DNA from 2 places in the Gemella sp. oral taxon 928 genome. Region 2 is predicted to be linked to the other one. Evidence: predicted binding sites of a transcription regulator. Region 2 holds the regulator's gene; the other holds the start of a gene.

Region 1 (16,733 bases), 430 kb from region 2:
TTTCATAATATTCCTCCTAACTTATGATTAATCGTTGATATGATTATACTATAAAAAGATAAAAAAATAAAAGTAAAATTCATAATTTAGAGAAATCCATTTTTTATACTTATTCTATAATTTCATACCACATCTGTTTTAATTTATAATATTAATTGATTTATCTAATAAAAAATCGGAGATAAATATTTCTAAATATCTCCGATATAATGAAATTATTTTTATATTATTTTATATTAATTAATAATTCATTATTATAATCAAGTTTAATCTCCATACCATCTTCAATACCATGGCGAATTAATTCTACTGACAGTTTATTTTCAATTTGACTTTGAATGAAACGTTTAAGCGGTCTTGCACCAAATTTTATGTCAAAACCTGCTGTTGCAACCCACTCTGCCACATGATCTGTATAAGTTAATATAATATTTTTATTTTCTAAACGAACAACCAACTCATTTAATAATTTATTTGCTATACCTTTAATATTATCCTGAGTAAGCGGTTTAAAGATAATAATATCATCCATACGATTTAGAATTTCCGGTTTAAAGTAAGCATATAGTTGATTAGTTACATTTTTACGTGTTTGCTCGCTAATTTGTCCATCTTTAACTTCTTCTAATAGTTCTAATGAGCCTATATTTGATGTCATTATAATTATAGTATTTTTAAAATCTACGACAACACCTTTAGAATCTGTTAACGTACCTTCATCCAGTAGTTGAAGCAAGATGTTAAACACATCAGGGTGAGCTTTTTCTATTTCATCCATTAGAATAATGCTATATGGATTACGACGAACACTTTCTGTTAATTGTCCTCCTTCTTCATATCCAATATATCCCGGAGGTGCTCCTATTAAACGACTTACTGAATGTTTTTCCATATATTCACTCATATCTATTCTAACGATATTTTTTTCATCATCAAATAAATTAAGCGCCAATGCTTTAGCTAGTTCTGTTTTACCTACACCGGTTGGACCAAGGAATAAAAAACTACCTATTGGTCTATTTGGATCTGCAATTCCTGCACGTGAACGTAAGATTGCATTTGTAACGCTCTCTACCGCCTCATCTTGACCAATTACTTTTTTATGGATTGTATCTGCTAAATGTAGTAATTTTTCTTTTTCTGTTTCGACCAAACGTGTTACAGGAATACCTGTCATTTGGCTTACGATAAAACCGATTTCATCTTCTGTTACTTCTTGTTTTAAAAGTTTATATTCTTCTGTTTTCGACTTTTCTTCCAATTCATTTAATTCTTGTTGTAATTTTGGCAAGGTAGAATATTGCAACTCTGATGCCTTTTCTAAGTTATAGCTATTTTGTGCTTGTTCTAGCTCCAATTTTACCTTATCAATTTTTTCACGTAAATTTTTAACTGCCGATAATTTTTCTTTTTCATTATCAACTTGTAATTGTAAAGCATTTTGTTCTTCTTTTAAATTTGCTAATTCTTCACGTAAGTGTAACAAACGTTTTTGTGAAATTTCATCATCTTCACTACTTAGTGCTTTTTCTTCAATTTCTAATTGCATCACTTTACGATTAATAGTATCCAGTTCAGCAGGATTAGAAGAATTTTCCGTTTTTATTGTTGCGCATGCTTGGTCAATTAAATCGATAGCCTTATCCGGTAAAAATCTATCGGTTATATATCTATTAGATAATTCGGCGGCTTCTACTATTGCTCTATCAGAAATTTTTACTCCGTGATAAACTTCAAAACGTTCTTTAAGACCACGTAAAATTGAAATAGTGTCTTCTACAGTCGGTTCTTTAACTAATACTTTTTGGAAACGACGTTCTAACGCTGAATCTTTTTCGATATATTGGCGATATTCATTAAGAGTGGTTGCCCCTATACAGTGCAATTCTCCACGCGCCAACATCGGTTTTAAAATATTACCCGCATCCATCGCGCCGTCAGTTTTACCGGCTCCGACTAACATATGAATTTCATCGATAAATAATATAATTTTCCCCTCTTGTTCTTTAATCTCTTTTAATACGGCTTTTAAACGTTCTTCAAATTCACCACGATATTTAGCTCCGGCTACCAAACTGGTTAAATCTAACTCAAATACTGTTTTGTTTTTTAAACTTTCCGGTACATCACCACGAACAATACGCTGTGCTAATGCTTCTACTATCGCCGTTTTACCTACACCGGGTTCTCCGATTAACACAGGATTATTTTTTGTTTTACGTGATAAAATTCGTACTACATTACGTATTTCTTCATCACGTCCGATAACAGGGTCAATTTTACCGTTTTTCGCCTCGTCTACCAAATCTCGACCATATTTTTCTAATACTTCGTAATTATTTTCAGGATTTTCATTCATTACTTTTTTCCCTCCTCTGATATCATCAATTATAATTGACAATTCTTTTAATGTTGCTACTTTATCCACATATTTTTTTACAATACTATTTTTTACATAACTTGCCAGCACTATATGCTCACATGAGATAAATTTATCTTCATATTTGTTTTTATATTTATCAGCCTCTACTAATAAAACATTTAAATCATTACTTAAATAACCACCATATTGTATATTCTCTCCGTCTACGGCACTTATTTTATTGATTTCATTTTTTAAATCGTTCAATAATCCTGCTTTATCAATATTTATTCTTCCTAATATATCACTATATAAATTATTACCAGATAATGCTTCGTAAAGAAACATTTCACTCGTAATACTTTGACTTTTTTTCTCTATTGCTTGTTGTGAAGATTTTGCTAATATTTCTTTAACACTATTTGTAAAACTATTAATATCCATAGTAAATCTCCTTAAATTATTTTATATTTAGTAAAAAAGATCAATTATTTTGACCTTTTTTGACCTTAATCCAATTATATCACTTTTGACCTTTTTTGACAATGATTTTTTTAAAAAAAAATTAAAAATTAAGCAAAATTAATGCTTAATTTTTAATTTTTACATTTTATAATATTTTTATTAGTTGTTCTACATCTTCTTTTTTAGTTGACCAATCTACGACGAAGCGGATAATTGTATGTGAATCATCATATTTTTCCCATTTTGCAAATTGAACGGTTTTTTTAAGTTTTTCCATTCTACTATTTTCCATAATAATAAATTGTTGGTTAGTAGGTGAATCAATGTAGAATTTATAACCTTTATCTTTTAAACCTTTTTTCAATAACTCTGCCATTTCGATAGCATGTTTACTTATATTAAAATATAAATTGTCGGTAAATAATGTATCAAATTGTACACCAAGAAGTCTACCTTTAGCTAACAATGCCCCTGCTTGTTTAATAATTGTTATGTAATTTGCCGGTATTATGGTTTTATTAGTAAAAACAACCGCTTCTCCGCATAATGCTCCTACTTTTGTTCCTCCGATATAGAAAACATCGCACAAGTCAGTAAATTCTTTAAATGTTATATCACATTCTTTAGCCATTAAACCGTAACCTAAACGTGCGCCGTCTACAAATAAAGGTACATTATATTTTTTACATACTGTATGCAGTGCTGTTAATTCTTCTTTATTATATAGTGTTCCGTATTCCGTAGGATATGAGATATAAACCATACCGGGTTTTACCATATGCATAAGATTGGCATCTTTGCCAAATGTATCAAAATACTCTTCCACATCTTCAGCCCTTAATTTACCATTATAATTAGGTAGTTCTATTACTTTATGTCCTGTGTATTCAATTGCGCCTGCTTCATGGGTACTGATGTGTCCTGTATTTGCTGCAATTACTCCCTCATAAGAACGTAGTAAAGATTTTATTACAACAGCGTTTGTTTGTGTTCCACCGACTAAAAAATAAATTTCAGCCTCTTCTTTTTCGCATGCAAGTCGAATTTTTTCTTTTGCTAGTTCACTATAACTATCCATTCCATAACCATATTCTGATTCTAAATTTGTTTGGGTAAGTTGCTCTAATATTTTTGGATGAGCACCTCTTCCATAATCATTTACAAAAAATAATGTCATTTAGTATCTCCTTATATCCTTTTTAGTTTATATCATCCAAAAAATATTATATAATAAATAAACTTATTAATCAATAAACAGTAGAAAGAGTATAATATGAATTTTAAAATTTTACATAGTTACCAAAATGTAGAACAATACCTAAAAATTTTCCTAAAATTATCTAAAAAAAATATTCACGCCATTCGCATGAATAGCCATCACAATAAAGAAACTATAATAATTAATAAAAAACCTGCAACTTTAAATACACCGTTAAAAAAAGATGATATATTAATTATTAATATATTTTTTGTACAATCAAAATATATCGTAAATACTTCATTAGATATTATTAAAGAATATGAAGATGATTATTTTCTTGTAGTATCGAAACCGGCTGGAATGAAAACGCACCCTAATGATATTGATGTAGAAAATGATACACTTGTTAACTTCTTGATTAGTGATTATATATATCTTGAGCCGATACATCGTTTAGATGTTGATACGAGTGGACTTGTTATTTTTGCTAAAACCCCTTTTGTAAAGGCAAAACTTGATTTAATGTTGGAACAACGCTTAATAAAACGTTATTATAATGCGTTAATAAAAAATAATCTCACTCCGCAGACTATTAAAACAAATATCGGTCGTGATAGACGTGAAAAAAATAAAATGGTTGTTGTTCATAACGGAAAATCAGCAGTAACTCATATTCTTAACTGTAAAAAAATAGGTAATGAACGTTATGTTATTACACTTTCATTGGATACAGGACGAACTCATCAAATTCGTGTTCATCTAGCACATTTAAAATCGGCGATTATAGGTGACAGATTGTATTCTAATGATGGATATAAATACGATAAAATGTATTTAGGAGCATTCAAAGTCGAATTTAAACACCCGATTACTAATAAAAATATTACTATTATGTCACAATTAGAAGATGAATTTTATTTATAATGTGTATAAAATTTATATGAGATTATTCTTTAAAATCAACCTCTAAAACTTAGATAAGTTTTAGAGGTTGATTTCCTTTTTATATCTCGTATTTACCATACAATTACATTAATTTTTTATTTCCACAAATCTTCTAACAAGTGCGTTTGTGTTCTATCTGGTCCGGTTGAAAATACGGAAATTTTTACACCCACCAATTCCTCAATTTTTTCTAAATATTTTCTTGCATTGGTAGGTAGTTCTTCTAATGATGATATACCGGTAATATCTTCGTTAAAACCTGATAATGTTTCGTAAATTGGTTTGCAATCTTTTATAATATTTTCATTTGCAGGATACTCTGTTAAAATTTCTCCCTTATAGTCATAAGCTGTACAGATTTTTATTTCTTTAAGACCTGACAATACATCAAGGCAGTTGACCGATAAGTTTGTCATACCTGACACACGTGCTGAATGACGCATTACAACAGTGTCAAACCAACCTATACGACGTGGACGTTTTGTTACCGTTCCATATTCATGTCCCACTTCACGAATTGTATCCCCAACTTCATCAAATAATTCTGTTGGAAATGGTCCGTCACCTACACGAGAAGTGTATGCTTTACAAATGCCAAGGACTTTAAAACCGTTTGTCGGAACAAAACCGTTACCTATAGTAATTCCGCCGGCACTTGGATTTGATGATGTAACATAAGGATATGTCCCATGGTCAATATCAAGCATTACCCCTTGTGCTCCTTCAAATAAAATATTTTTTCTTTCTTTCTGAGCATCTCCTAACACTTTTGATGTATCGGTAACATATTGTGCTAACTGTTTTCCGTATTCAAAATATTCGTTAAAAATTTCTTCAACTGTAAAACCATCAACACCGTAAATTTTTTCAAATACTTCATTTTTTTCTTTCAGATTCTGTTCTAATTTTTTCTTAAATAATTCTTTATCTAATAAATCAGCAATACGTACTCCACAACGTTTATACTTATCTACATAACATGGCCCGATACCTTTTTTAGTAGTACCTATTTTGTTGTCCCCACGTCTTGCTTCTTCTACTTCATCAAGTTTCAAGTGATATGGCAATACTACATGTGCTCTGTTAGAAATCCTTAAACCGTTACATGTTACACCACTTTCTTTTAGACGGTTAATTTCACCGCAAATCCATTTCGGATCAACTACTAAACCATTACCTATAACAGATAATTTCTCATCATTAAAAATACCGGATGGAATAAGTTGTAGTTTATAAGTTTTACCGTCGAACTTAATTGTATGTCCTGCATTGTTACCACCTTGATAACGTGCTATAACATCAGCACGCTCTGCTAAAAAATCGGTGATTTTACCTTTCCCTTCATCACCCCATTGTGAACCTACTACTACAATTATTGACATTAGTTGTGCCTCCTGAAAGCTATTATTTTTTCCATTAATTATTATACCACAAATACGGATATTTGCGAACATTTTTTTATAATTTTATAAAAAATTGTGTAAAATATAATATAAAAGTGAATTTACATAATTTTTTTGTTATTTTTATTATAAAAAACGATTATTATATATAAACTGTGTATAAATTACTTTAAATAAATACGAAATATTAAAATATCATTTCCTATTTATATCTAGTATATTATATAGGAGTTGGATACTATATTAAATCTAACTACGAAGGAGATCGTGATATACACTATACAATAATATATAGAAATGAATTGGAGTTTAAAAAACTATTTGAAAAATGCTAAGCAACATCATGTTGCTTAGCATTTTATCCTTATTTTTTCTCATACCCCATACTTGACACAGAGCTACTTTATTTTCCGGTTCTACTTTCTATATTATACTTATTTGATTAATTATTTTAGAATATTCCTAAAATTGTTTCTGTTTCTTCATCTATATTGATATTTAATGCACTTGGTACTTTTGGTAATCCCGGCATTGTCAGTACTTTATTAGCGTACGCTACCACAAATCCTGCTCCGCTACGTAGTTTTACATCACTGATTGTAATATTAAATCCATGTGGTCGACCTTTCAATTTTGAATTATCAGAAAGTGATAATGGTGTTTTCGCCATACAAACCGGTAAATTTCCGAAACCTAACTTTTCGATTTTTTCTATTTCTTCTTTTACTTCATCAGTAATATTTACACCATCTGCACCGTAGATTTCACGACAGATAGTTTCGATTTTTTCTATTATCGATACTTCGTCTTTATACAGTAATTTTAACTTTTTATCATTACTTTCTACAACTTTTACTACTTTTTCAGCTAAATCTATTCCGCCTATGCCACCTTTTTCCCAAACTTCTACACGAGAAAATTCAACATTTTTTCTTTTGCCCAATTTTCTAAAAATTCCAGTTCTTTTACTGTATCAGTAATAAAAACATTTAGGGCTATTATAACCAGTAAATTAAATTTTCGTAAATTTTCAATATGTTTTTCTAAATTTTTTACCCCTTTTGCCAATGCTTCTAAATTTTCTTCTTTTAAGTTTTTTTCTTCAATATCACCATGAAGTTTTAATGCTTTAATAGTAGCCACAACTACAGCAGCTTTCGGATTAAGACCTGCCTTACGACATTTTATATTTAAAAATTTTTCAGCACCAAGGTCTGCTCCAAATCCCGCTTCTGTAATAACGTAATCTGCATATTTCAAAGCTGTTTTTGTTGCCAAAATTGAGTTACAGCCATGAGCAATATTCGCAAACGGACCTCCATGAATAATAGCCGGATTATTTTCTAACGTTTGAACAATATTAGGTTTAATTGCATCTTTTAACAGAGAAGTAATAACCCCTTCAATCTTCAAATCCTTAAGATATACCGGATCTCCTTTTTTATTATAAGCTACTAATATATTACTTAGTTTTTCTTTTAAATCACCAAGATTTTCTGATAGGCATAAAATCGCCATAATTTCACTGGCAACTGTAATATCAAAACCATCTCTACGTTCCAATTCTGTTCCTACATTGATTTTTATATGACGTAAATCACGTGCATTCATATCCATTACACGATTAAAAATAATTTTATCAATTTCAAGTTCATTACCTTGAAATACATGATTATTAACAAGAACTGCTATTGCATTATGAGCGGTTGTAATAGCGTGCATATCACCGGTAAAGTGTAAGTTGATGTCCTCCATAGGAACAACCTGTGCATATCCTCCACCTGCTGCACCACCTTTTCTCCCTAATACAGGGCCTAATGACGGTTCACGTAACGCTACACACGATTTTTTACCAATTTTATTTAGAGCATCTGACAACCCTATGGTAACAGTTGACTTACCTTCTCCACTTGATGTTGGGTTGATTGAAGTTACTAAGATTAAATTAGCATCCTCTTTAATATTTTTCTTTATATTTTTTGTTTGAATTTTGGCTTTATAATTACCATATAAAATCAAATCATTTTCACTTATTCCTAATTTATTTGCCACTGTTTTAATATCTTGTTTTTTACATTCATTTGAAATTTGAAAATCTGATTTCATTTATCATACCTCTTTTCTATAAGGGTTATTTTTTATATAAATCACGATGTTTTAAATTATTCTTCCAATCCCGGGACACGTTTATAAATTTTATCAATATTTATCAAATGAACATTTAGGTCAAAACAACTGTCCAATATTTCTTTTGATACCGTTTTTTGAATAATTTCATTTTCTTCTAATAATTGTTTAAATGGAATATTTTCGAACCATGATCTCATTGCCAACGGTTGTACTAAATCATATGCTTCTTCGCGAGAAAATCCATAATTTTTAATTAGATTACTCATAGTTCTTTGAGCAAAAATAACCCCATTAGTTGCATAAATATTTTTAATCATATTATCGGTAAATACTGTCAGATTTTTTACAACATTTGTAAAACGATTTAACATATAATCTAACAATGTTGTTGCATCATTACTTAAAATACGTTCTGCGCTTGAATGTGAAATATCACGTTCATGCCATAAAGGAATATTTTCATAAGCAGCTAGCATATAACCACGCATAATTCTGGCACAACCCGCCATATTTTCACTTGAAATAGGGTTTCGTTTGTGTGGCATTGCACTGGAACCTTTCTGATTTTTTGAAAAGAACTCTTCTGCTTCACGAACTTCTGTTCTTTGCAAGTGACGAATTTCTACCCCTATTTTCTCAATAGAGCTTGCAATTAATGCCAATGTCGCATAGTAATCAGCGTGTCTGTCACGTTGTAGAGTTTGTGTCGAAATGTTACTTGACTCTATTCCTAATTTTTTACATACATAGTCTTGTACTTCCGGTGGCGTATTAGAAAATGTTCCTACTGCACCGGAAATTTTCCCTACTTCAATGATTTTTCTTACTTCATTAAAACGTTTAAGATGACGATTAAATTCATCATAGTATAGTGCAAACTTTAATCCGAAACTACTTATATCGGCATGAACTCCGTGAGTACGTCCAATACATGGAGTAAATTTGTACTGCAATGCTTTTTCTTTTAATACTTCTTGAAATTTTAATAAATCTTGATACAAAATATCGTTTGCCTGTTTATATAAATATCCGTATGCAGTATCAACTACATCTGTTGATGTTAAACCGTAGTGTATCCATTTTTTTTCATCACCTAAGTAACTTGATACATTGCGAGTAAAAGCTACTATATCATGTTTTGTTTCTTTTTCCAATTCAAAAATTCCTTTTAAATCAAATTTTGCATTGGTAAATAATTTTTCCACATCTTTTTTCGGAACAACTCCTAGTTCACTCCATGCTTCGGTAGCATATAATTCAACTTCTAAATATGCTTTAAAGCGATTTTCATCACTGAAAACATTACGCATTACTTCTCTGCTATATCTTTCAATCATTTAAAATAATCTCCTGCCATTAATAAAAATACTGTGGGATAAACAATCAACTTTATCACAATTATTATGTATATTAAAAATTATTAACATCAATAATAAACTAATATACTAACACATTTTTTATAAGGATAAATGACCTATATCTCGTCTGAAAAATAGTTCTTTACATTCTATTTTTTCTATTTCATTATATACTTTTTCTCGTGCTTCTTGCAAGGTTTTTCCATTTGCACATACTAATATAACACGTCCGCCATTTATAACAATTTCACCGGATACCTTTTTTGTTCCCATGTGAAAAACGGGTGTCGATACTTTATCTAAACCTTTAATTATTGCACCTTTTTCACTATGTTCCGGATAACCTTTAGCTGCCATTACCACCCCGATAAATGCATCACTGTTCCATTTTAGTTCAATATCTTTTCCATCAATCACATTGTTAGCAATATCATACAAACTACTCTCTAATTTCAGTAATAATATTTCACTTTCAGGATCTCCAAAACGAACATTAAATTCAATAGTTTTAATACCGTTTTTACATTTCATAAGCCCGGCATACAAAATGCCGTAAAATGGCATCCCCTCGTCACTCATTGCATTAACAATAGGTTGAACTACTTTTTCAATTCCTTCTTTTATGTCATCTACAGTGATTTTTTTCAGCGGAGTATAAGCTCCCATCCCTCCGGTATTTAACCCTTGATCATTATCAAAAGCTCGCTTGTGATCTTGTGCAATTTCCATTGGATAAACCTTTTTATTCGAAACGAAGCACATTAATGAAAATTCTTCTCCTTGAAGAAATTCTTCAATTACGACTTTAGCACCTGCTGAATTAAACTTGGAATTACACATCATTTCTTTTAATTCATACTGTGCTTCTTCTAAAGTATTCGCAATAATAACACCTTTACCTGCTGCTAAACCGTCAGCTTTTAAAACTATAGGCACTTGTTGTTCAGCTAAATATTCACTAGCTTTTTTATAATCACTAAAACTTTCATATTTAGCAGTTGGAATATCGTATTTTTTCATCATCATTTTTGAAAATACTTTACTTCCTTCTAATTGTGCAGCTTTTTTACTTGGTCCAAAAGCACGAACATCTTTTTCTTGAAGTTTATCAATAAGTCCATTAACTAATGGTACTTCCGGGCCGACAAATACTAGGTCTATATTGTTTTCTTTTGCATAACTTGGTATTTGGTCTTCATTTATTGTTACGCACGTTCCAAACTCTTCGACCGCAGGATTAATTTCTGTCATAAATATTTCATGACCCTCTTTATAAAGTTTATATGCAATAGCGTGTTCTCTTCCGCCATTACCGACTATTAATACTTTTGCCATAATTAGTGTTTAAAGTGGCGAATTTTACTGAAGACCATTGCCACTCCTTTCTCATTGCAAGCATCAATGCTTTCTTGATCCCGAATAGAACCTCCCGGTTGAACTATTGCTGAAATTCCATATTTAGCTGCCAAATCTACACTATCACGCATTGGAAAGTACGCATCTGATGCCAAAATTGCACCCTTTGCTTTTTCTCCGGCTTGCTCAAGAGCAATTTTACATGAACCGACACGATTCATTTGTCCTGCTCCGATTCCCAAAGTTTGAGAATTCTTCACTACCACAATAGCATTTGATTTTACATGTTTTACTACCTTTAACCCAAATTCTATATCTTTTTGTTGTTCAGCGGTAATTTTTTTATAAGTTACATCTATATATTCATCAGCAAGTTTGTCATTAAAATCTTGAACCAGTATGCCTCCACGAACACTTTTAATTTGTTCAACTGAATTATTGTTTTTTTCGCTTAACTTATAAATACGTAAATTTTTCTTCTTAGTCAATATATCCAACGCTTCCTTCTCATAATCATTAGCCAAAATAATTTCCAAGAAAGTTTTACTCATTTTTTCAGCCGTACGAATATCGATTACTCCATTAATCGCAATAATACCACCGTATATTGATACAGGATCTGCCTCGTAAGCACGACTATACGCCTCAAAAACATCTTTACCGACAGCAACACCACAAGGGTTCATATGCTTAACAGCAATACAAGTAGTTTCATCAAATTCATTCAATATATCTAATGCAGCACTTGCATCTTGAATATTATTGTAAGACATCGCTTTGCCATGTAATTGAACGGCATTGTGCAGTGCATAACTTTCATTGTTATTTTGAACATAATGATGTGCTTTTTGATGCGGATTTTCTCCATAACGTAAAGTATCTTGTAATTTATACGAAATTGTTAATTTTTCCGGAACTAAGCTATCTTTTTTATTAAAATAATTTGCAATAGCTGCGTCATAACTTGCTGTTGTATTAAATACTTTTATTGCTAAAGAACGTCGTGTTGATAAAGAAATGCTACCATTTTCTAATTCTTTCAAAATTTTATCGTAATCAGCAATATCAGTTACTACAACCACATCATTAAAATTTTTTGCAGCACTTCTTAACATACTGGGGCCACCAATATCAATATTTTCAATAATTTCTTCTTCAGTTACATCAATTTTTTTTATCGTTTGTTCAAAAGGGTATAAATTTACACAAACTAAATCTATATATTCTATATTATTTTCTCTTATATGCTTATTGTGTAATTTGTTCCCACGTTTTGAAAGTAATCCTCCATGAATTTTAGGGTGCAGTGTTTTTACACGTCCTTCTAAAATTTCAGGAAAATGTGTTATATCTTCAATACTTATACATGAAACACCGTTATTTTTTAAATGAGTAAATGTTCCTCCTGTACTAATAATTTCATATCCGTATTTCTCTAAACCTTTCGCAAATTCTACAATATTCGTTTTATCACTTACACTAATTAATGCTCTTTTTGTCATAGCTCCTCCTCTAATAGTTTTAAAATAACATTTGGATAAAGTTCATGCTCTAATTTATGGATTTTTTCAGTTATTGTTTCTAATGTATCGTCACTTGATACTTTTAACGAACGTTGGGCTATTACCCTACCACCATCTAATTCTTCATTTACATAATGAATACTTATACCAATTTTATTTTCTCTTGCATTAAATGCTTGTTTAATGGCGTCTTTCCCTTTGTATTTTGGCAACAATGACGGATGTAGATTTAAGATTGTTTTTTTATAATTTTCTAAAAAGTATGGAGAGATAATTCTCATATATCCTGCTAAAAAGATATAATCAAAATTCTTAACTTTTTCAAAAATTTCTTTTTCGTAGTCTTGTTTTGTCGAAAAATTTTTTGCAGAAAAAACATAGGTTGGAATACCTCTAGCTTGTGCTTTTTTAATAACTGCAGCATTTTTTTTATCACATACTAATAGTTCTATTACCATTTTTTCTTTTAAACGTTTATCATCCGCTATTTTTTCAAAATTACTACCTGTTCCTGATGCAAAAATGGCTACTTTCTTCATATTATTTTTATTCCACTTTCATTAGTTACTTCTCCTAAAACAAAGGAATTATCCAATAAAGATAAAGTTTTTCCTACATCTTCTTTTTCTACTACAAGTACCATACCGACACCCATATTAAAAATATGATACATTTCTTCTTCGTCTATACCACCTTTTTCTGCTAGAAAGTTAAAAATTTTTGGTACGCTATAAGAAGATTTGATAATTTTCATTCCTAAGCCATCTTTTAAACAGCGTGGCAAATTTTCATGAAAGCCCCCTCCCGTTATATGAGCAATTCCTGCTACTTTTACTTCTTTAAGAACCGTTAAAACTTCTTTAACATATATTTTTGTAGGTGTTAAAAGAGTTTCCCCTATTGTACTATCTTCAAATTTTTCATTTAAACTGATATTATTATCTTTTAAGATTTTTCTTACTAATGAAAAACCGTTTGAATGAACACCGCTAGATGCTAAACCGATAACTACTTGTCCGGCTTTAGTATTTTCGGGATTAAGTAACAATTCTTTTTCTTGTGCACCGACACAAAAACCTGCAATATCATACTCGCCATCTTCATAAAAACCGGACATTTCCGCTGTTTCTCCACCAACTATAGCACAATTGGCTTGCATACAACCTTCAGCTACACCTTCAACAATAGCTTCTACCTGTTTAGGATAATTTTTCCCAACAGCTAAATAATCTAAGAAAAACAAAGGTATTGCGCCTTGAGCAAGTATATCATTGGCACACATTGCCACTACATCAATACCGATAGTATTATGAATATTCAATTCAAATGCCAACTTTAATTTAGTTCCTACACCATCAGTTCCACTTACTAAAACGGGATTTTTAAAGTTATAAGCACTAAGATCGAATGCTCCGCCAAATCCCCCGATTGCTGACATCATACCCAAATTTTTTGTACGTTCTACATGTTTTTTTATACGTTCTACCGATTCGTATCCGGCTTGTAAACTAACACCACTTTCCTCATATTTTTTGCTCATTATTTTTACCCCTTTCTTGTAAAAATTTTTTTTGAATATCTGTCATTGAACTTATGTAATTATCTTCATAATCATATAACCCTGCCGAATAATCTCCATTGAAGCAATCCATACATAACCCTGTATATGGTGCATCATAATTAAGACCTATTGATTCTACTAAACCATCTTCACTTAAAAATCCCAACGAATCAGCTCCTATTATTTCTTTAATTTCTGTTATTGTTTTATTAGCTGAAATTAATTCTTGTGTTGTTGAAATATCTATTCCGTAAAAACTTGGAAACATTAGTGGAGGACAGGCTATTCTTACATGTACTTCTCTTGCGCCCGCTTCTTTAAGTAATTGAACAATACGTTTACTTGTAGTTCCTCTTACAATTGAGTCATCTACCATTACAATACTCTTACCTTTTACCACGCCTTTAACAGCGGATAATTTCATTCTAACTCCCTGTTCTCGCAATTTTTGAGTTGGCTGAATAAAGGTACGAGCTACATATTGATTTTTAATCAATCCCATTTCATAAGGTAGTCCACTTTCTTCTGCATAGCCACTTGCTGCTGATAATGATGAGTTTGGTACTCCAATAACCATATCGGCATCCGGAGTTGGTTGTTCCTTAGCCAAGCGGCGTCCGGTTCTTTTTCGTGCCGAGTGAACATTAATTCCTGCAATATTTGAATCAGGACGTGCAAAATAGACATACTCCATAGCAGCAATAGCTACCAAAGTGTTATTGGTATATTTTTCAATACGAATTCCATCATCATCAATTATAACCATCTCTCCCGCACCGACATTACAAACAAATTCTGCACCTACAACATCAATAGCACAGGTTTCACTAGCTGCCACATATGCTCCGTTCTTTGTTTTTCCTATTGCTAAAGGTCTTAAACCATTTGGATCTACTGCACCATATAAAGCATCTTTTGTTAAAAGCAAATACGTAAAACCGCCCTTAATTTTTTGTAAACTTTCTTTTAATTGTTCTTTAAATGTTGATTTACCACTTCTTCTTATTAAATGAATTAAAACTTCCGTATCTGATGATGAGTGAAAAATTGCCCCATCTTGTTCTAATTCACGTCGTAAAGTTTTAGCATTAATTAAATTACCGTTATGACAAACGCCTACACTCATATCATAAAAATGGTATAAGAAAGGTTGAATATTTTGAATACTATTGTTACCTGATGTTGCATATCTAACGTGTCCTATTGCACTGTTACCTACAAGATGTTCTAATTTTTCCTTATCACGAAATACTTCTGAAACCAAACCTAAATCTCGATACCCTCTTAAAGTATTATTATCGCGTGAAACTATTCCAGCCCCTTCTTGACCGCGATGTTGTAAACTATGTAATCCAAAGTACGTAACATTACTTGCAGATGGATGATTCCAAATACCGAACACACCACACTCTTCATTAATCCCTCGCATCTTCTAATCTCCTTAAAACTTCTTCATAAGCTTCCATCACCGAACCTAAATCTCTTCTAAATCTATCTTTATCTAATTTTTCATTTGTATCTTTGTCCCATAGGCGACAAGTATCCGGAGAAATTTCATCAGCTAAAATAATATTTCCATCCTTATCACGACCAAACTCTATTTTGAAATCTACCAAAATTAAATTGGCTTTTAAATATAATTTTTGGAGTAAACTATTAATTTTAAGTGCTTGCATTCTTATATTTTCCAATTCTTCTTCCGTTACAATTTCCAATGCGACGGCATGATCGTTATTAATTAACGGATCGTTAAGCTCATCATTTTTATAACTAAGTTCAAAAATCGGCTTTATCAATTTTTTTCCTTCTTCAATACCATATTTTTTAGCCATTGAGCCTGCAACTATATTGCGAATTATTACTTCCAACGGAATAATTGTTACATGTTTACAAAGTTGATCTGTTTCATTTATTTTTTTTATAAAATGAGTTTTGATGCCTTCTTTTTCTAAGTATTCAAAGATTAATGAAGTAATGGTATTATTGAAAACTCCTTTCCCTTCAAACTCTTCTTTTTTTACGCCGTTGAATGCTGTAGCACTATTTTTGTAGTGAACGTAAATTTCATCATCATTAGCACATTCGAACAATTGTTTTGCTTTTCCTTCATATAATAATTTCATTTTATTCTTCCCCTTTAAAATAATTTACACCATTTTTAAAAATATCTTGTTTTATTTTTATTGTATTAGTTTTATATAGAGTTTTTCCATAACGCTCACTATGCCCCATTTTTCCTAATATTAATCCATTTTCACTTATTAAACCTTCCGTAGCCAATAACGAACCGTTTGGATTAAATTTTCCGTTTAAAGTCGCATTACCGTTGAAGTCGCTATATTGAAAAGCAATCAAATGTTTGAATCTTTCAATATTTATTCCGACTACTTTTCCTTCACCATGGCTGAACACAACTTCATGTTGTTCGC
Region 2 (16,733 bases):
GTGCAGGAGACAAGAATTTGAATACTGTTCCTGTAGCTGCTAAGGCATTACCTAATGTATTAGACATACCAGATGCGTTCATAATATAAGCAAATCCAACTACAAAACAGATTGTCAATAATGCAATTTTTACTTCGTTAAATGTTTCAATAAATGTTTTAGCTGTATCTTTCCAACTAAGTTTAATAATAAATTTAGATACCAATGCAGCCACCAAAATACCCGTACCGATAGAACCTATAATGTCTAACTTGAATACGGCTGCAATCGGTTTTCCTGAAACTGAACTTATAATGTTTCCATCAATAAACGGAACTTTAGGATTAAGTGCAATTGTTTTAAAGAATGCTTTAGCAGGTTTCATAGTCCATAAGAAAATAAATACTGTTAGAACTACGAATGGTGACCATGCCACTAAAATATCTTTTAGTGAATGTTTAGGAGTTTCGTTTGTTTTCATATCAGAATCTTTTTCGTCAGCAAATCTCCAAGTAGTTTTAGGTTTCCAGAATTGAAGCAAGATAACTATAGATACAAGTGATATTAATGAAGAAAGAATATCCGGTAATTGTTCACCCAAGAAGTTAGAACTTACGAATTGTGCTAAAGCGAATGTCCCACCAGAAACTAATAATGCAGGCCAAACTTCTAATGCTTTTTTAAATCCTGCCATAATTAATACTAAGTAGAATGGAATGAAAATAGACACCAATGGTAATTGTCGCCCAATCATTGCTGCAATTTCTACCGCAGGTATTGGAGAACCATTTGCATAAGTAGCTAACCCATCCATCGCAGTAACCGGCGCACCTACCGCTCCGAACGCAACCGGTGCTGTATTAGCTACCATACACACACCAGCGGCATATAACGGTTTAAACCCTAAACCAACCAACAATGCAGCTGTGATAGCAACGGGTGCACCAAATCCGGCAGCACCTTCTAAAAACGCACCAAATGAGAACGCAATAATTAATGCTTGAATACGTCTGTCATCTGTTAATGAAGTGATACTATCTCTGATAATATCAAAGTGACCACTCTTAACAGTCATTTTATATAAGAATACAGATGCTAAAATAATCCAACCAATCGGTAAAATACCGTATACCATACCGTGAATAGTTGAGAATGCAGCAAAATGGAATGGCATTTTAAAGAACAGACAGGCTATAACAATAGCTACCACAAGAGTAAGTAACCCCGTTAGCCAACCTTTAACTTTGAATCCAGCAAGTGCCACTAAATAAAACACGATAGGAATCAATGCAATTAGTGCAGAAATATATAAATTATCAGCCACCGGCTGTAATATTTGAGTGAATTTTTCCATGAATACACTTCTCCTTTATAAAATATATTTTGTTTATATAAAGAAATCCGTTATAAATTTAAAAGATAAAACTTTAGGCACTATACTTAAATATTATATTAAAATTATGATATTTAAAATATAAATATTTTTCTTAATTCTATAATTTAGTAATACAACAGTTTTTATCTGTTATATTATTTTTATTGTATTTTATCGAAAAAAACATAATAAAAATAGTTACCAAGCTATCATTTTATCTTCAATTTTATTTACCGATTTCTTGACTTACAACTAATATTTTAGCACGCTTTCATAAAAATGTAAAGCGTTTTTTTGCTTGCTATGATAATATTTTTAATAAAAACCTATAATATCAAAGAAAATAAATTGTTTTTTCTAAAAACAATGACTTTAACATTTTTATACTTTGTTATATTTTTTACCATCATATTTTTTTAAAATTATTTCTTTTCTTGTATTTTCTAATATTTTTGATATTTTATATTTTTTCAATAAAAAAATATATACTACAAATTTTTTGTAGTATATTTTTATCACTAATTATATAATAATAAATATTTATTTAATATTTTTGTTTATTTTTTAATGCTCTACTAATCTCTTTATTGGCTTCTTTTTGTTTAAGAACATGACGTTTATCATAATTTTTCTTGCCTTTAGCCACTCCAATAAGCAATTTAGCATATCCATTTTTTATATATAATTTTAATGGAATTATACTAATTCCCGCTTCATTTTGCTTATTTGTTAATATCGCTATTTGTTTCTTTTTTAACAATAATTTTCTTACACGCAAAGGATCATGGTTAAATCTATTTCCTTCTTCAAAATGAGAAATGTGCATATTATAGGCGAACATTTCTCCTTTTCTCGTTTGACAATACGAATCTTTTAAATTAACCCTGCCTCGACGTATTGATTTTATTTCTGTTCCTGTTAGCACTAACCCTGCTTCATAGGTTTCTTCAATAAAATAATCATGGGTTGCTTTTTTATTTTGCGCAATTACTTTATTCATATTTTTCTTCCTTTACTTTTTCTCTTTTTAATTAACGGTCTATGCGTTAATATTTTAAAATCAATTTCCTGATTATCTATGTCAACATTCATCACTTTAACTATCACCTCATCACCTAAGCGATATATTTTTTTATTTCTTCTACCTATTAAAAACATATTTTTTTCATCATATGTATAATAATCATCGGTCATAGCTTTAATATGAACTAAACCTTCTATTGTGTTTTCTAATGTAACGAATATTCCAAAATTTGTCACGCCTGATACCATACCTCTAAATGTTCTCTCTTGATATTTGAGCATATATTCACATTTTTTCATTCGATCTACATCTCTTTCACAATCAACCGCTCTTTTCTCATATTTCGATGATGTTTCTGCCAAATGTGGGAGTTTTTCCGCATTATGAATAAGTGTTTTTTCAGAAATATCGCCTTTAAATAAATATGTTCTAATCATTCTATGTACCAATAAATCCGGATAACGTCGTATAGGTGATGTAAAATGCGTATAATACTTTGCAGCTAATGCAAAATGCCCAATATTTTCTGAAGAATAACGTGCTTGATTCATAGTTCTTAATAATATCGTTGACAACATAGGTTCAATAACTTCACCTTTAAACTTCCGAAGCATATTCGCAAGCATGTAAGGCTCAATCTCCTCAATATTACCCTTTACTCTATACCCAAAACTTGAAGCTATATCGAAAAACTGTCTTAATTTTTGAATTTTCGGTTCTTCATGTATGCGATAAATAAACGGTACTTGCATCCAATAAAAATGTTCTCCAATTACTTCATTTGCACTAAGCATAAAGTCCTCTATCAACCGCTCCGCTACTCCACGTTCTCTAGGTACTACATCTAACACATCACCATTTTTGTCCACTACAACTTTCGATTCTATCTTATCAAAATCAATTGCTCCGCGTTTTTCTCTATTATCGCGAATTTTTTTTGATAATTCCAACGCAGTTTTTAACATTGGCGCATACTCTTTATATTCTTCTTTTTCCTTTTCGCTATTATCATACAAAGCATTTACCTTTTTGTATGTTAGTCTTCCATTTGATTTTATTATAGCCGGATATATATCATAGCTTTCAGAATACCCTTTATCGTTAAAATCAATATCGCAACAAATCGTATATCTAAGTACATTGGGATTTAGCGAACAAATTCCATTTGATAATTTTCTAGGCAACATCGGTACCACACGACCAGCTAAATAAACACTACATCCACGTTTAGATGCCTCAATATCTAATAAAGAATCTTCCTCTACATAGCGGCCTACATCTGCTATAAATACTTTTAATTGATAACCTTTTTTTGTTTTAGTTACCGAGATTGCATCATCTAAATCTTTTGCATCATCACCATCAATCGTGACAACCATTTCTTTTGTACAATCTTTATAATTATCACCAAATGTTATTTTTTCACTTATTGTCTCAGTTTCTTTAAGAACATCTTCCGGAAATTCATTAGGAATACTATATTTATAAATAACAGATAATATATCTACCCCCGGATCATCTTTATGTCCCAATGACTTAATTATGATACCTTTATGATCTTCGAAATTTGTCGCTGCATATTCTGTTATTTCTACTAATACTTTTGTTCCATCTACCAAATTAAAGTTTTTACCATTTAATATTTTTATGTACTTTGTTATATTTTTATCATCGCTTTTAACAAACGCAAACATTCTGGCATTAGTAAGCATACCAACTGTATATTTAGTATTCCGCTCCACTACCTTTTTGACAATCCCCTCAAAATTACGTCTATTCGTATAAGCACTATCAATCTCAATAAGCACGCTATCTCCTGTCATAGCATCCTTAGTAAAACCTTTGGGTATGTAAACTTCTATGTCTAACCTTTCAATATAAACAAAGGCAAACCCTTTTGGATTTAAACGAATTATACCTTCAATTTTTAATTTTTCTTCCATATATAAGAATTTTTCATTAGGTAATTGAGTAATAATCGCCCTTTGTTCCAGCTTTTCTAAGCATTTTACCAACTCTACAAAAGTTTTTGCTGATGAAACGGCTAATTTTTCCTTCAAATCATCAATACTTAATACACCATATTTTTTAAACAATTTTAATATATTGTCTAACATCTTTCCCTCCTTAATAAAAATAACCCTAAAATGAAATTTCACTTTAGGGTTACATTATTGTTATAATTTTAACCAAGTAAGGCACACTAGCGATATAAAGAATATTAATCCTAATACAATTGTTATTCTTTGTAAAACTAACTCAGCACCTCTTACTTTTTGTTTACCGAACAGTTCTTCGGCACCACCAGTTAAACCAGATAAACCACCTGACTTACTTTCTTGAAGTAGTACTACAATTATTATTAAAATACTGCTCAATATTGCTACTGTCATTAAAAAAGTGTGCATACTCTCCTCCTAAAATAATCATCTATTAATACAATACAACTAATCATAACATACTTTTTTATAAAAAGCAAATCTTATTGTACTATCTTGGTAAATATTATTCGACCTGATGATGTTTGTAAAACACTTTGAACCTCTACTTCCACTGTTTTTCCTACATGACGTTTCCCATTTTCGACAACAATCATCGTACCGTCTTCTGTATATGCTACACCTTGATTATTTTCTTTTCCTTCTCTTAATACATTGACTTTCAAACGTTCGCCTGTTGTTAATATAGGTTTTACAGCATTGGATAAGTCGTTCACATTTAAAACTTTTATAGATTGTAATGTAGCAAGTTTATTCAAATTATAATCCGTTGTAATAATTGCACATTTATATTTCAACGCATAATCTATAAGTAAATTGTCTACACCTTTATGTTCATTATAAGTATACTTATTATCTATTTCCAATTCTATTTCTTTCATATTTTTTAATTCTTCAACGCAATCCAATCCTAAACGACCTTTAGCTCGTTTTAACGGTTCCTCAGAATCAGAAATTAGTTGTAATTCTTTAAGTACAAAGTCGGGAACAATAATCTTCCCTTCTAAAAATCCTGTTTTAGCAACATCGTGTATCCTTGAATCGATTAAAGCACTTGTATCAATTATTTTATTTAAAACATCTAAACTTTTTTTAGATTTAGAACGAGTTTCCTTATTTTTGTTTCCAATTTTAAACGCCGTAAAAATATTAACAAATTCTCCTCCACGACGATAACCTATTACAAGTCCTAAATAACCGCAAACTATATATATCACAGCTGATATAATTCTTCCCATTATTCCGGAACCTGCTATAACATCAACTCCTGCTGATAACAACATCGCAAGCAGAAGTCCCAGTATCAGTCCGATAGTGGTAAAAACTATCTTTTGAATTGGTGTTTTTGATAATCGCTCTTCTATAGCACTCATCGCTGTTACAAATCTATTAGAAAACAATAAAGACACTATTAAAAAAATTAAAGCTGTACCGATTGTAACAATTAATCTTAAACTAGTTTCACTAAGCGACGAAAATACTTCATAGGTTATTAATGCTGATGTTATTAATGTACCTACCGTTATTCCAAGTAATAGTGAAACTATCATTAACACTTTTTTAACATATAATCACTCCTTTTTTAAAATTTATAGTTCTATTCTACTACATTCAGTTAAAAATTAATATAATTTTATTCAAAAAATTTTAAAATTTTTTCTAATTTTATACTTTTCACTGGAGCAACTCAAAAATCATGGTTTTATTAAAAATCGATTTTGTAAGATCTTCCCTGTGAAATTCACCGAAATTAGAAAATTTTTCAAGAATATTTCCAAATCAATGAACTGCTGCATTTGACTACCAATAGGTAAATTCTATTAAAATTTTTAACTTTTAGGTTGATCTCACAACAATTATATACTTTTTCTCTTAATAATTTATATGTTATGTAATATTATCTACATTTATTGCAAAATCGTAGGGCATTTTACCCTACGATTTTATTAAAATATATTTTTAAATGCTATGTCTAAACATTGTCTAATGTCTTTAACAGGAATTATTTCTATTTCTTTTGGGAATTCTGAGTTTTTGATATTGCTCGAAGGAATAATTACACGTTTAAAACCATGTTTTTTTGCTTCATTAATACGTTGTTCTATTCTGCTAACACGCCGTACTTCTCCAGTTAAACCAACCTCTCCTATAAAACAATCATTCATATCAACCGCAATATCTTTGAAACTGGAAGCAACCGCCATTATAACACCAAGATCTACTGCCGGATCATCTATTTTAACCCCACCGGACACCTTAACATAAACATCTTGCTGTTGCAATAAATACCCCGCTCGCTTTTCTAATACAGCCATTAATAATACCAGCTTATTATACTCCAATCCGGTTGATACACGTCGCGGATTATTAAATGCTGTCGGTGTTGTTAATGCCTGAATTTCCACCAAAAGAGGACGACTACCTTCCATTGTGCTAATAATCGTTGCGCCTGCTAAGTCCTTACTTCGTTCTTCTAAAAACATTCGCGATGGATTTTCTAAATCATGTAGCCCGCTTGACTTCATTTCAAAAATACCGATTTCATTCGTTGAACCGAATCGATTTTTAACAGCACGTAAAATACGATAACTATGCTGACTCTCACCTTCAAAATACAAGACGGTATCAACCATGTGTTCTAACATTCTAGGTCCTGCTATCGTACCTTCTTTTGTTACATGACCAACTATAAAAATTGCAATATTTAAACTCTTTGCCATTTTCATTAATTGCTGAGTACATTCCCTCACCTGTGTAATACTATCGGGAGAATTTTCCAAACTTGGATTATATATAGTTTGAATTGAATCAATAACTAAAAACTGAGGTTTTATTTTTTTAACTACCTGATAAATCAAATTAAGATCTGTTTGTGCATAAACATAAAGTTCATCCGTATTGTTTTTTAATCTATCCGCTCTAATTTTCACCTGTCTTACAGATTCTTCTCCTGTAACATAAAGTACATTATGTTCTTTTGCTAAATAGGCTGAAATTTGTAACAATAGCGTTGATTTACCTATGCCGGGATCTCCTCCCAGTAATACTAATGACCCTCCAACAACTCCTCCACCAAGCACTCTGTTTAATTCTCCGCTATCAGTCAGCGTTCTTGGAACGTCTTTAGTAGAAACCGTTTTTAGTTTTCCGGCTTCTACTCGTTGTACTTTTGTTTCTTCTGTACGATATTCAGTATGTTTACTCTTTACTTTTGATTCAACAACCTCTTCTAACGATCCCCACTTTGAACACTTCGGACATTTACCCAGATATTTTAAACTTTGATAACCACAGGCATTACATTCATATTTTACATTTATCTTTGCCATAATTACCCCTTAGTTTTCTTTATCATAAACTTATCATTTTTATAATCAATATTGATTACACCGGTTATATCCGGATTTTTCAACAATTCTTCACTTAATAAATCTTCTATATTTTTTTGAATACTACGTTTAAGAGGTCTCGCACCGTATTCTTTTATACTACCATCTTCAACAATTTTTGACATCGCTTTTTTTGTTAATTTAATTGTAATATTTTTATCGACTAAACGTTTCGATAAACCGGCTATTAATAGTTCAGATATTTGTTCCAACTCTTCTTTTTCAAGTGTTTTAAAAACAATAATATCATCAATACGATTTAAAAATTCAGGACGATATTGTTTTTTTAATGCTTCCATCATTGTATTCTGAACATTTTTATAATCATTTTTAATTGATTCACTGCCGCCAAAACCGACAAATTTTTGATCTTTTAGCTCGCTAACCCCTACATTTGATGTCATTATAATAATGGTGTTTTTGAAATCAACTGTTCTACCGGCAGCATCTGTCAAACGCCCATCATCAAGAACTTGCAGCAAAATATTAAAAATTGATGGATGTGCTTTTTCTATCTCATCAAACAACACTACTGAATACGGTTTTTGTCGTACTTTTTCTGATAGTTGACCTGCATCTTCATAACCAACATACCCCGGAGGTGCTCCTATTAAACGACTGATTGAATGTGATTCCATATATTCACTCATATCTATACGAATCATATTATCCTCTGAACTAAATAGTGCTTCCGATAAACTTTTTGCAAGTTCTGTTTTACCGACACCCGTAGGCCCAAGGAAAATAAAACTACCGATCGGTCGATTTTCTGCTTTAAAACCGCTTCTTGCACGGCGAACAGCTTTTGCTAAACTTGTAACGGCTTCATCTTGCCCAATAACTCTCTTATGTAGAATTTCTTCGAGTTTTAGTAATTTTTCACTTTCCGTTTCTGTTAATTTCGTTACCGGAACACCTGTCCAACCTGCTAATACCTCAGCGATATGATCTGCATTAATCTGAATTTTTTCTTTTGTTAAATTATCCTGCCATGAAATTTTGAATTGTTCAATTTTTTGAATAATTTTATTTACTTCATCACGTTTTTTTGCAGCTATTTCAAATTCTTGATTAATTACAGCTCTATCCTTTTCTTTATTTAAACGACTTAATTCTTCCTCATATTGTTTTAATTTTTCCGGTGATTTGTAAAAACGCAATTTAACTTTTGAACAAGCCTCATCAATTAAATCTATCGCTTTATCCGGCAAACAACGATCCGGAATATATGTTGAACTAAGTTTAACCGCCGTTTCTAATGCTTTATCTAATATTTCAACATTATGATGTTCTTCATATTTATGTTTTAAACCTTTTAGTATCATAATTGCATTTTCTATATCCGGTTCTTCAACTTTAATAGGTTGAAAACGGCGTTCTAATGCAGCATCTTTCTCAAAATATTTACGATATTCTTCTGTTGTTGTCGCTCCAATACATTGGATTATGCCACGCGATAGTGCCGGTTTTAAAATATTTGATGCATCCGCACTTCCTTCAGTACCACCTGCTCCGATAATAGTATGAATTTCATCAATAAAGAGGATAATATTCCCCGCTTCTTCAATTTCTGAAATAATATTTTTTAAACGTTCTTCAAATTCACCACGATACTTCGTACCAGCTAGCAAAGATCCCATATCCAAGACCATAACTCGTTTACCTAGTAGATTACTTGGTACATCTTGTGAAACAATTCGTTGCGCCAATCCTTCTACTATTGCAGTTTTACCGACACCCGGTTCTCCAATCAGTACCGGATTATTTTTTGTTCTCCTATTTAATATTTCAATCATACGTGTAATTTCTTTGTCACGTGCTAACACCGGATCAAGTTTGTTATCTAACGCATCTTTCGTTAAATCTTTAGCCAAACTATTTAATATTTTTGTTTTTTCAGAATTATCTTCTACTACATCCACTTTTTTAAAACCATCAAATAATTTTGAGAATAATCCTTGGCTTTGTTTAACTAATTCGAATAATTCTGTTATTAGAACATCGGTGTTTATATTAAGTTTATCGGTTAATAATCTAACTGCCGTACTATTTTGTTCATTTAACAATGATAACAATAAATGTTCGCTGGTTACGACAAAACTTGATGTATCATCAGCAAACTGTTGGCTTTTTTCTATCGTTCTTACCGCACCGTTTGTATAATCAATTTTCATCAAAACATTTCGATAAAAATCCGTTCCTTCAAGCTCATTTTCATAAAAATCTAATACATCTTTCCTAAAGTCATCATAATATACACCATATTTATTTAATGTTTTACAAGAAAGTGTATTACTTAAACTCAACATCGCCAATAATAAATGCTCAGTTCCTACAGCTTTAACACCAAAATCATTCGCTTCTTCTTTTGCTGTTGTCAAAACTATAAGGGCAGTTTCATTAAATCTTATATACATTGCATTACCCTCTCTTATTGTATTTTATATTTGTTAAAAATTTAATCGTTAAATTTCTTAATTGTGCTTTAGTGGCATATTGCATCTTTTGTGCAACCTCATCACTAGCTGCCAACTCAAGAAATTGATTATGAACATCAGTTACCGTTTCTACACTATTGATAAAATGATTATAGTCAAATTTGTCGATATATTCTTTATCTAATAAAATTTTTGTTATACGAATGGCTTCATCTATTTCTATTATATCAGTAGGTAAATTATCAATTAAATAGTCCAAGTAGTCTGTACCTGTGTGTAATGTGATTTTCGTAATACGAATAAAACCTCCACCTCCACGTTTACTTTCAATAATAAAACCATGCTCAGGTGTAAAGCGGGTCTTTATCACATAATTTAACTGTGAGGGAACACAGTCAAACTTTTGGGCTACATTACTTCTTTTTATTGTTATATAGTCTTCTGTAGATTTATTGAATAATTCTTTAATATATTGCTCAAGTATATCTGTCATATTATTATTCATAAGCCCACCTCCTTTATTGACTAAAATTGACCTTTAAATAAATTATACTATAAAAGTGTCTTAGTTGCAATTACAACGGATACTAAATAACATAATTGAAAATTAATGTATATATTATTTTACACTGACATTTGTAATATTATCTCAAAAAAATAAAAACATAGAAGCTACTTACCTCTATGCTTTCGTTTCCTTTTAAGCTTTTTTAGTTCAAATAAATATTTTTTACGCTCCTCTCTTTGTATTGAACAATTTTTCTTGCGTTCTTTTTTATATTCTTCAAATTGTAATTTCAGTGCTTGTTGTGATTTTGATGAAAATGTTTTATTACAAGATTTTTTTACAGCACGCTGTAATCTTTTAGGATTTTTTATTTTTACTTTTTTCTTGGTCGTTACGCTTGAACCAAAATTAAATTTGGTATAATGATTAATTATGTACTCATATACTTCTTTGTCATTCGGTTCTTTTCCAAAAGTCACCTTAACTGCTGAAAGTTTTCCATCTTCAACCCTTTCAAAAACACCAATCCAATAAGAATTACCAAAAAATATATTACACGAAATTGACAAACGGTTCATCAAACATCCTCCTTTAATTTTTATAAAAAAGAATGGACAACCAAGGAGGCAGGTTACTTACAGTGGATACTTGATTTCCAAATATTCTCTGCGGCTGGACTACCAACCAGCACTGTGTTTTTATCTTTTTTCTATATATTTATTATAACATCTAACTATTTTTCTTGTCAGCAAAAAAGAACATTTCCTAAGTTGAAAATGCTCTTAGCTTGTTTACTCCCTTGTTTCTATCCTTATTAAAGCATTGGGTTAATTCTATGACAATAACGTATAATATACAAATTAACCACATAGCATCATTTCTCTAAACTGAGTAATACTATTTCTCACGTTTTTATTATACCCCTTTTACTATTTTTCTGCAAGCGGAAACATTAAAAAATATTTATTATAATTAAAACAATGTATTATATTATTTTTATAAAAATATATATTAAAAATAATTGTAATAAAAATACAATAAATTTCACTTCTTTTCTGCTCTCAGATTTCCAAAATTATAACTATTTAAATTTGCACATTGACCAATTTTGATATATAATATCAAGTGAAATATAAATTTAGGAGGAAACACAATGAATCTAATTCCTACGGTAATAGAACAAACATCTCAAGGAGAAAGAGCGTACGATATTTACTCAAGATTATTAAAAGATAGAATTATTATTCTTGGTTCTGATGTAAATGACCAAGTTGCAAATTCAATTACAAGTCAGTTATTATTTTTAGAAGCACAAGACAGTGAAAAAGATATTTACTTTTACATTAATTCACCGGGTGGAAGTGTAACAGCAGGTTTTGCAATTTATGATACAATGCAACACATAAAATGTGATGTTGTAACTATTTGTATGGGTATGGCTGCAAGTATGGGAGCATTCTTACTGACAGCCGGAACAATCGGGAAACGTTACGCACTTCCAAACGCAGAAGTAATGATTCATCAACCACTTGGTGGAGCACAAGGACAAGCAACAGAAATAGAAATAGCGGCTAAACATATTTTGAGAACGCGTGGAAAACTAAACAAAATATTAGCCGATAGAACGGGTCAGACAATCAAAACAATCGAACGTGATACAGAACGTGATAACTATCTAACTGCAGAAGAGGCTTGTGAATACGGTTTAGTTGATAAAGTTATGTATCCGGAAAATAATAAACTGCAAAAAAAGAAAAAATAAAAAAAGCAACAACTAAAAAAACAACTAAAAAATCGGAAGAATAATTGACCTATTTTCTTTCTATTATATTTATAGTTTACTCTTTATCCATAGCTATATATTGGCTAAATAAACAAAATAATATATAAGTAAAAAACACCGAAGAAAAAACTTCGGTGTTTTGACGTTGGTGTATAAGACCAAATATTAACGTTTTGAAAATTGAGGAGCACGTCTCGCACCACGAAGACCGTATTTTTTACGTTCTTTCATACGAGGGTCACGAGTTAGTAATCCTGCCGGTTTTAAATCTTTACGATATTCCGGATTTACTTCTAATAATGCACGAGCAATACCATGACGGATTGCTTGGGCTTGTCCGGTGTAACCTCCACCTTTAACGTTAACTAAAACGTCATAATTTCCTGTAGTAGATGTAACTTCTAAAGGTTGCATTAAATCTAATACCAATGATTCTAATGGTAAGTATTCACGCATTTCTCTATTATTGATAACAACTTTCCCTGTACCAGGTACTAATCTTACACGTGCTACTGAGCTTTTACGGCGTCCTGTACCGCGATATTCTACTTGTGCCATTTAATTATTTCCTCCTATATTAACCACGTAATTCATATTTTTCCGGTTTTTGTGCTGCATGTGGGTGTTCTGCTCCACGATAAACATGAAGTTTCATACCTTGAGCTCTACCTAAAGTATTTTTTGGTAACATACCTTTAATAGATAACTCTAAAAGTTCTTCCGGATATTTTTCCACCATTAATCCGGCAGTTCTTTCTTTTAATCCACCCGGGTGCATTGTGTGACGACGATAAACTTTATCAGATAATTTTTTACCAGTCAACACAATTTTTTCAGCATTGATAATGATAACATTATCACCGGTATCGATATGTGGTGTATAAGTAGGTTTGTGTTTCCCTCTTAAAATTGAAGCTACTTCTGATGATAAACGACCTAAAGTTTGTCCTTCAGCATCGATTACATACCATTTTTTTTCTACAGTTGATGGCTTTGCCATATATGTTTGACGCATGTCTTGTTTTCCTCCTAGATGTTGTTTTAAATCTGTCATAACGACTAAGTTTTCCGGGGCTTACTCGTGAAGATATATAAACAATATCACTAGATATAATATCGTATTTAAAAGTAAATGTCAAGTTATTTTCTTTACTTTTGTTATATATTTTTTCCCCAATCAATGAGTAAGACAGGTATTGCAATTTCAACACTCACAACACTCTGTCTTCTTCTTTTATAATAATTCCAATGCCAATTTTACACGTGTTCCTACACGTTTTTTACCTAATAATTCTAAACTTGTATTTAACTCCGGACCATGCATTGAGCCGGTTGATGCGATTCGAATAGGCATAAATAAGTTTTTACCTTTCACTCCTGTATCTTTCTGAATTGATTTGATTAGAACTTTTATGTTATCTGCGGTAAAATCTTCAATTGAATCAAGTTTGTCCAAGAAATCTTCAAATACTACTTTTGTAGTTTCTTGTTTTAATATTTCCAATTCTTCTTTATCAAATTTAATATCTTGAGTAAAAAATTGTTTTGTTAATCTTATTATTTCCGCTCCGTAACTCATCTGTGGTTGATATAGCGAAATAAGCTTCTCAAACCATGCCTTATTGGTAATTACTTCTTCTTCGGTAGCCACCCCTTCTTTAACAAAAAATGGTAACGCCAAATTTACTATTCTTTCAAGAGGTTGTGCTTTGATGTATTGATTGTTTATCCATGTTAATTTATTGTTATCAAAAAATGCCGGTGACTTACTTAAACGTTTTTCATCAAAAATTTTTACAAACTCTTCTTTTGTGAAGATTTCTTCTTCTCCTTCCGGTGACCAACCTAACAGTGTAATAAAATTAAACAATGCTTCCGGTAAATATCCTAAATCGTCATATTGTTCAATAAATTGAATAATAGTTTCGTCACGTTTTGATAATTTTTTCTTGTTTTCATTAACAATTAAAGTCATATGCCCAAAACGTGGCGCTTCAAACCCTAATGCCTCGTAAACTACCAATTGTTTTGGAGTATTTGATACATGGTCATCACCACGTAATACATGTGATATTTCCATTAAATGATCATCAACGGCAACGGCAAAATTATATGTTGCTACTCCATCATTTTTTACAATAACAAAATCACCAAAATCTTTCCCTTCAAACGATAATTCACCTTTTACCATATCGTCGAAACTATATACTCTATCTTGAGGAACTCGAATACGAATAGATGGTTTTCTTCCTTCTCTTTCAAATGCTTCTTGTTCTTCTTTAGTTAAATGGGCATGTTTTCCGCTGTAACGTGGCGGCAAACCGTTTGCAATTTGCTCTTCACGTTCTCTTTCTAATTCTTCAGCAGTCATGTAACATTTATACGCTTTATCTTCTTCTAAAAGTTGATTTGCATATTTTTGATAAATTTCAATACGTTCTGATTGACGATATGGGCCGAATTCTTTTTCCTTTCCAATACCTTCATCATAATCAAGACCCAGCCAATTCATATATTTGAGTTGACTACGCTCTCCTTCTTCTTTATTACGTTTAAAATCCGTATCTTCTATTCTTAAAACGAAGTCCCCTCCGTAATGTTTAGCAAATAAATAATTAAATAATGCTGTTCGTGCATTTCCAATATGAAGATTTCCTGTTGGAGATGGTGCATATCGTACTCTTACTTTTTTCATAGTTATCTCCTTTCGCTTTTTTCTAAAATTATAACACTAAATATTATATCATAGGTAACTACTTCTTTTCAATGCGAAAAAAATATTATTAATAGACTTTTTCCACATTTTAAGTTAATATTTAACTAGGAGTGTTATATTATGAATTATACAAACTTTAATATATTAAATATAAATTTATCATATGTAATAGATTTAATTGCAACATTTTTTAATAATATTAATTTTGATTTACTCTTAACATTGTTTTTAATTATTAATACAATACTCGCATTTTCTATTGTTTTTTTGGAATATCAAACAGCATCTTCATCATGGGCTTGGATTTTGGTATTATTTTTAATTCCTTATCTAGGGTTTATTTTATATTTGATATTTGGACGTCCCATATATCGAGAAAAAATTTTCCCTTTCTCAGATGAAGAAAAAATTTCATATCAAGAACGACTGTTGAATAGAACAACACCATATGAAATTACAAAAGATGAACAACTTATACATAAATATAGAAATTTAATTGAATTGAATTATGAAACAGATAAGGCATTTTTATCAAAAAATAATAAAATTAAAATTATAACCGACGGTAAAGAAAAATTTGATTTACTATTTGAAGATATAAAAAACGCTAAAAATTATATCCATATCCAATACTATATTTTAAAAAAAGATGGTATAGGTAAACAACTTTTTAAACTTCTTGAACAAAAACTAAAAGAAGGAGTTGCCGTTTATATTTTGTATGATGACATCGGTTCTAGAAAACTCAGCATATCATCTTTGAGAAATTTAACTAAAAATAATGCTAAAATAAAAAGTTTTTTTAAATCAAAATTACCGATAATAAACTTTCGTATGAATTATAGAAATCATAGAAAGATTGTTGTTATCGATGGTGAAATTGGTTATACCGGTGGTTTTAACGTTGGCGATGAATATTTAGGGCTGGATAAAAAGTTTGGTTATTGGCGTGATACACATCTTCGTATAGAAGGCGAAGCTGTAGGATCTTTAGAATATCGTTTTATTGATGATTGGAACTCTCAATCATCTAAAAAAGCCGAACAATTAAGTCTAAGACCTGACTTTATAGCTACTCATGTAAATAATTATACACCTATACAAATAGTATCAAGCGGACCAGATAGTAAACTTGAAAAAATAAAATATGGTTATCTCCAAATGATTTCACGTGCTAAAAAGTATATTTATATACAGTCACCATACTTCATTCCTGATGAAAGTGTTATGAACGCATTAAAAATGGCTATCCTTTCCGGTATAGATGTAAGAATAATGGTTCCAAATAAGCCCGATCACATTTTTGTATATTGGGCTACCTATTCTTATATTGGAGAATTAGCATCTTTCGGAGCAAAAACTTATATCTATGATAACGGTTTTATCCACACAAAAATGATTATAATAGATAATGAAGTTGCCAGTATCGGTAGCGCCAACTTTGACTATCGTAGTTTTAAATTGAACTTTGAAATGAATGCCTTTATTTATGATTATCAAACTACAAATACATTCAGAAAA

Evidence for each region. Region 2 encodes CtsR, which represses protease genes until heat stress. Its sites were predicted from a motif close to ATGGTCAATAAAGGTCAAACA; they were not measured.
Region 1: the regulator CtsR is predicted to act here: its motif matches at 2,853-2,873, upstream of AXE85_RS04550 (ATP-dependent Clp protease ATP-binding subunit).

The regions. Positions count from the first base shown of each region.
Region 1 is NZ_CP014233.1:992,753-1,009,485, reverse strand. Features, by position in the region: gene AXE85_RS04555 (aspartate/glutamate racemase family protein) at 1-6, opposite strand, end outside; gene AXE85_RS04550 (ATP-dependent Clp protease ATP-binding subunit) at 227-2,806, opposite strand; gene AXE85_RS04545 (threonine aldolase family protein) at 2,973-4,004, opposite strand; gene AXE85_RS04540 (RluA family pseudouridine synthase) at 4,101-4,952, shown strand; gene AXE85_RS04535 (adenylosuccinate synthase) at 5,069-6,355, opposite strand; partial or broken gene AXE85_RS04530 (formate--tetrahydrofolate ligase) at 6,828-8,482, opposite strand; gene purB (adenylosuccinate lyase) at 8,539-9,843, opposite strand; gene purD (phosphoribosylamine--glycine ligase) at 9,964-11,199, opposite strand; gene purH (bifunctional phosphoribosylaminoimidazolecarboxamide formyltransferase/IMP cyclohydrolase) at 11,202-12,722, opposite strand; gene purN (phosphoribosylglycinamide formyltransferase) at 12,719-13,282, opposite strand; gene purM (phosphoribosylformylglycinamidine cyclo-ligase) at 13,279-14,283, opposite strand; gene purF (amidophosphoribosyltransferase) at 14,267-15,733, opposite strand; gene purC (phosphoribosylaminoimidazolesuccinocarboxamide synthase) at 15,720-16,427, opposite strand; gene AXE85_RS04490 (phosphoribosylformylglycinamidine synthase) at 16,429-16,733, opposite strand, start outside.
Region 2 is NZ_CP014233.1:565,229-581,961, reverse strand. Features, by position in the region: gene AXE85_RS02530 (L-lactate permease) at 1-1,333, opposite strand, end outside; gene smpB (SsrA-binding protein SmpB) at 1,899-2,354, opposite strand; gene rnr (ribonuclease R) at 2,351-4,495, opposite strand; gene secG (preprotein translocase subunit SecG) at 4,556-4,786, opposite strand; gene AXE85_RS02510 (PIN/TRAM domain-containing protein) at 4,861-5,928, opposite strand; gene radA (DNA repair protein RadA) at 6,325-7,707, opposite strand; gene AXE85_RS02500 (ATP-dependent Clp protease ATP-binding subunit) at 7,710-10,184, opposite strand; gene AXE85_RS02495 (CtsR family transcriptional regulator) at 10,189-10,710, opposite strand; gene AXE85_RS02490 (YjdF family protein) at 10,878-11,291, opposite strand; gene clpP (ATP-dependent Clp endopeptidase proteolytic subunit ClpP) at 11,867-12,475, shown strand; gene rpsI (30S ribosomal protein S9) at 12,662-13,054, opposite strand; gene rplM (50S ribosomal protein L13) at 13,074-13,511, opposite strand; gene gltX (glutamate--tRNA ligase) at 13,731-15,191, opposite strand; gene cls (cardiolipin synthase) at 15,333-16,733, shown strand, end outside.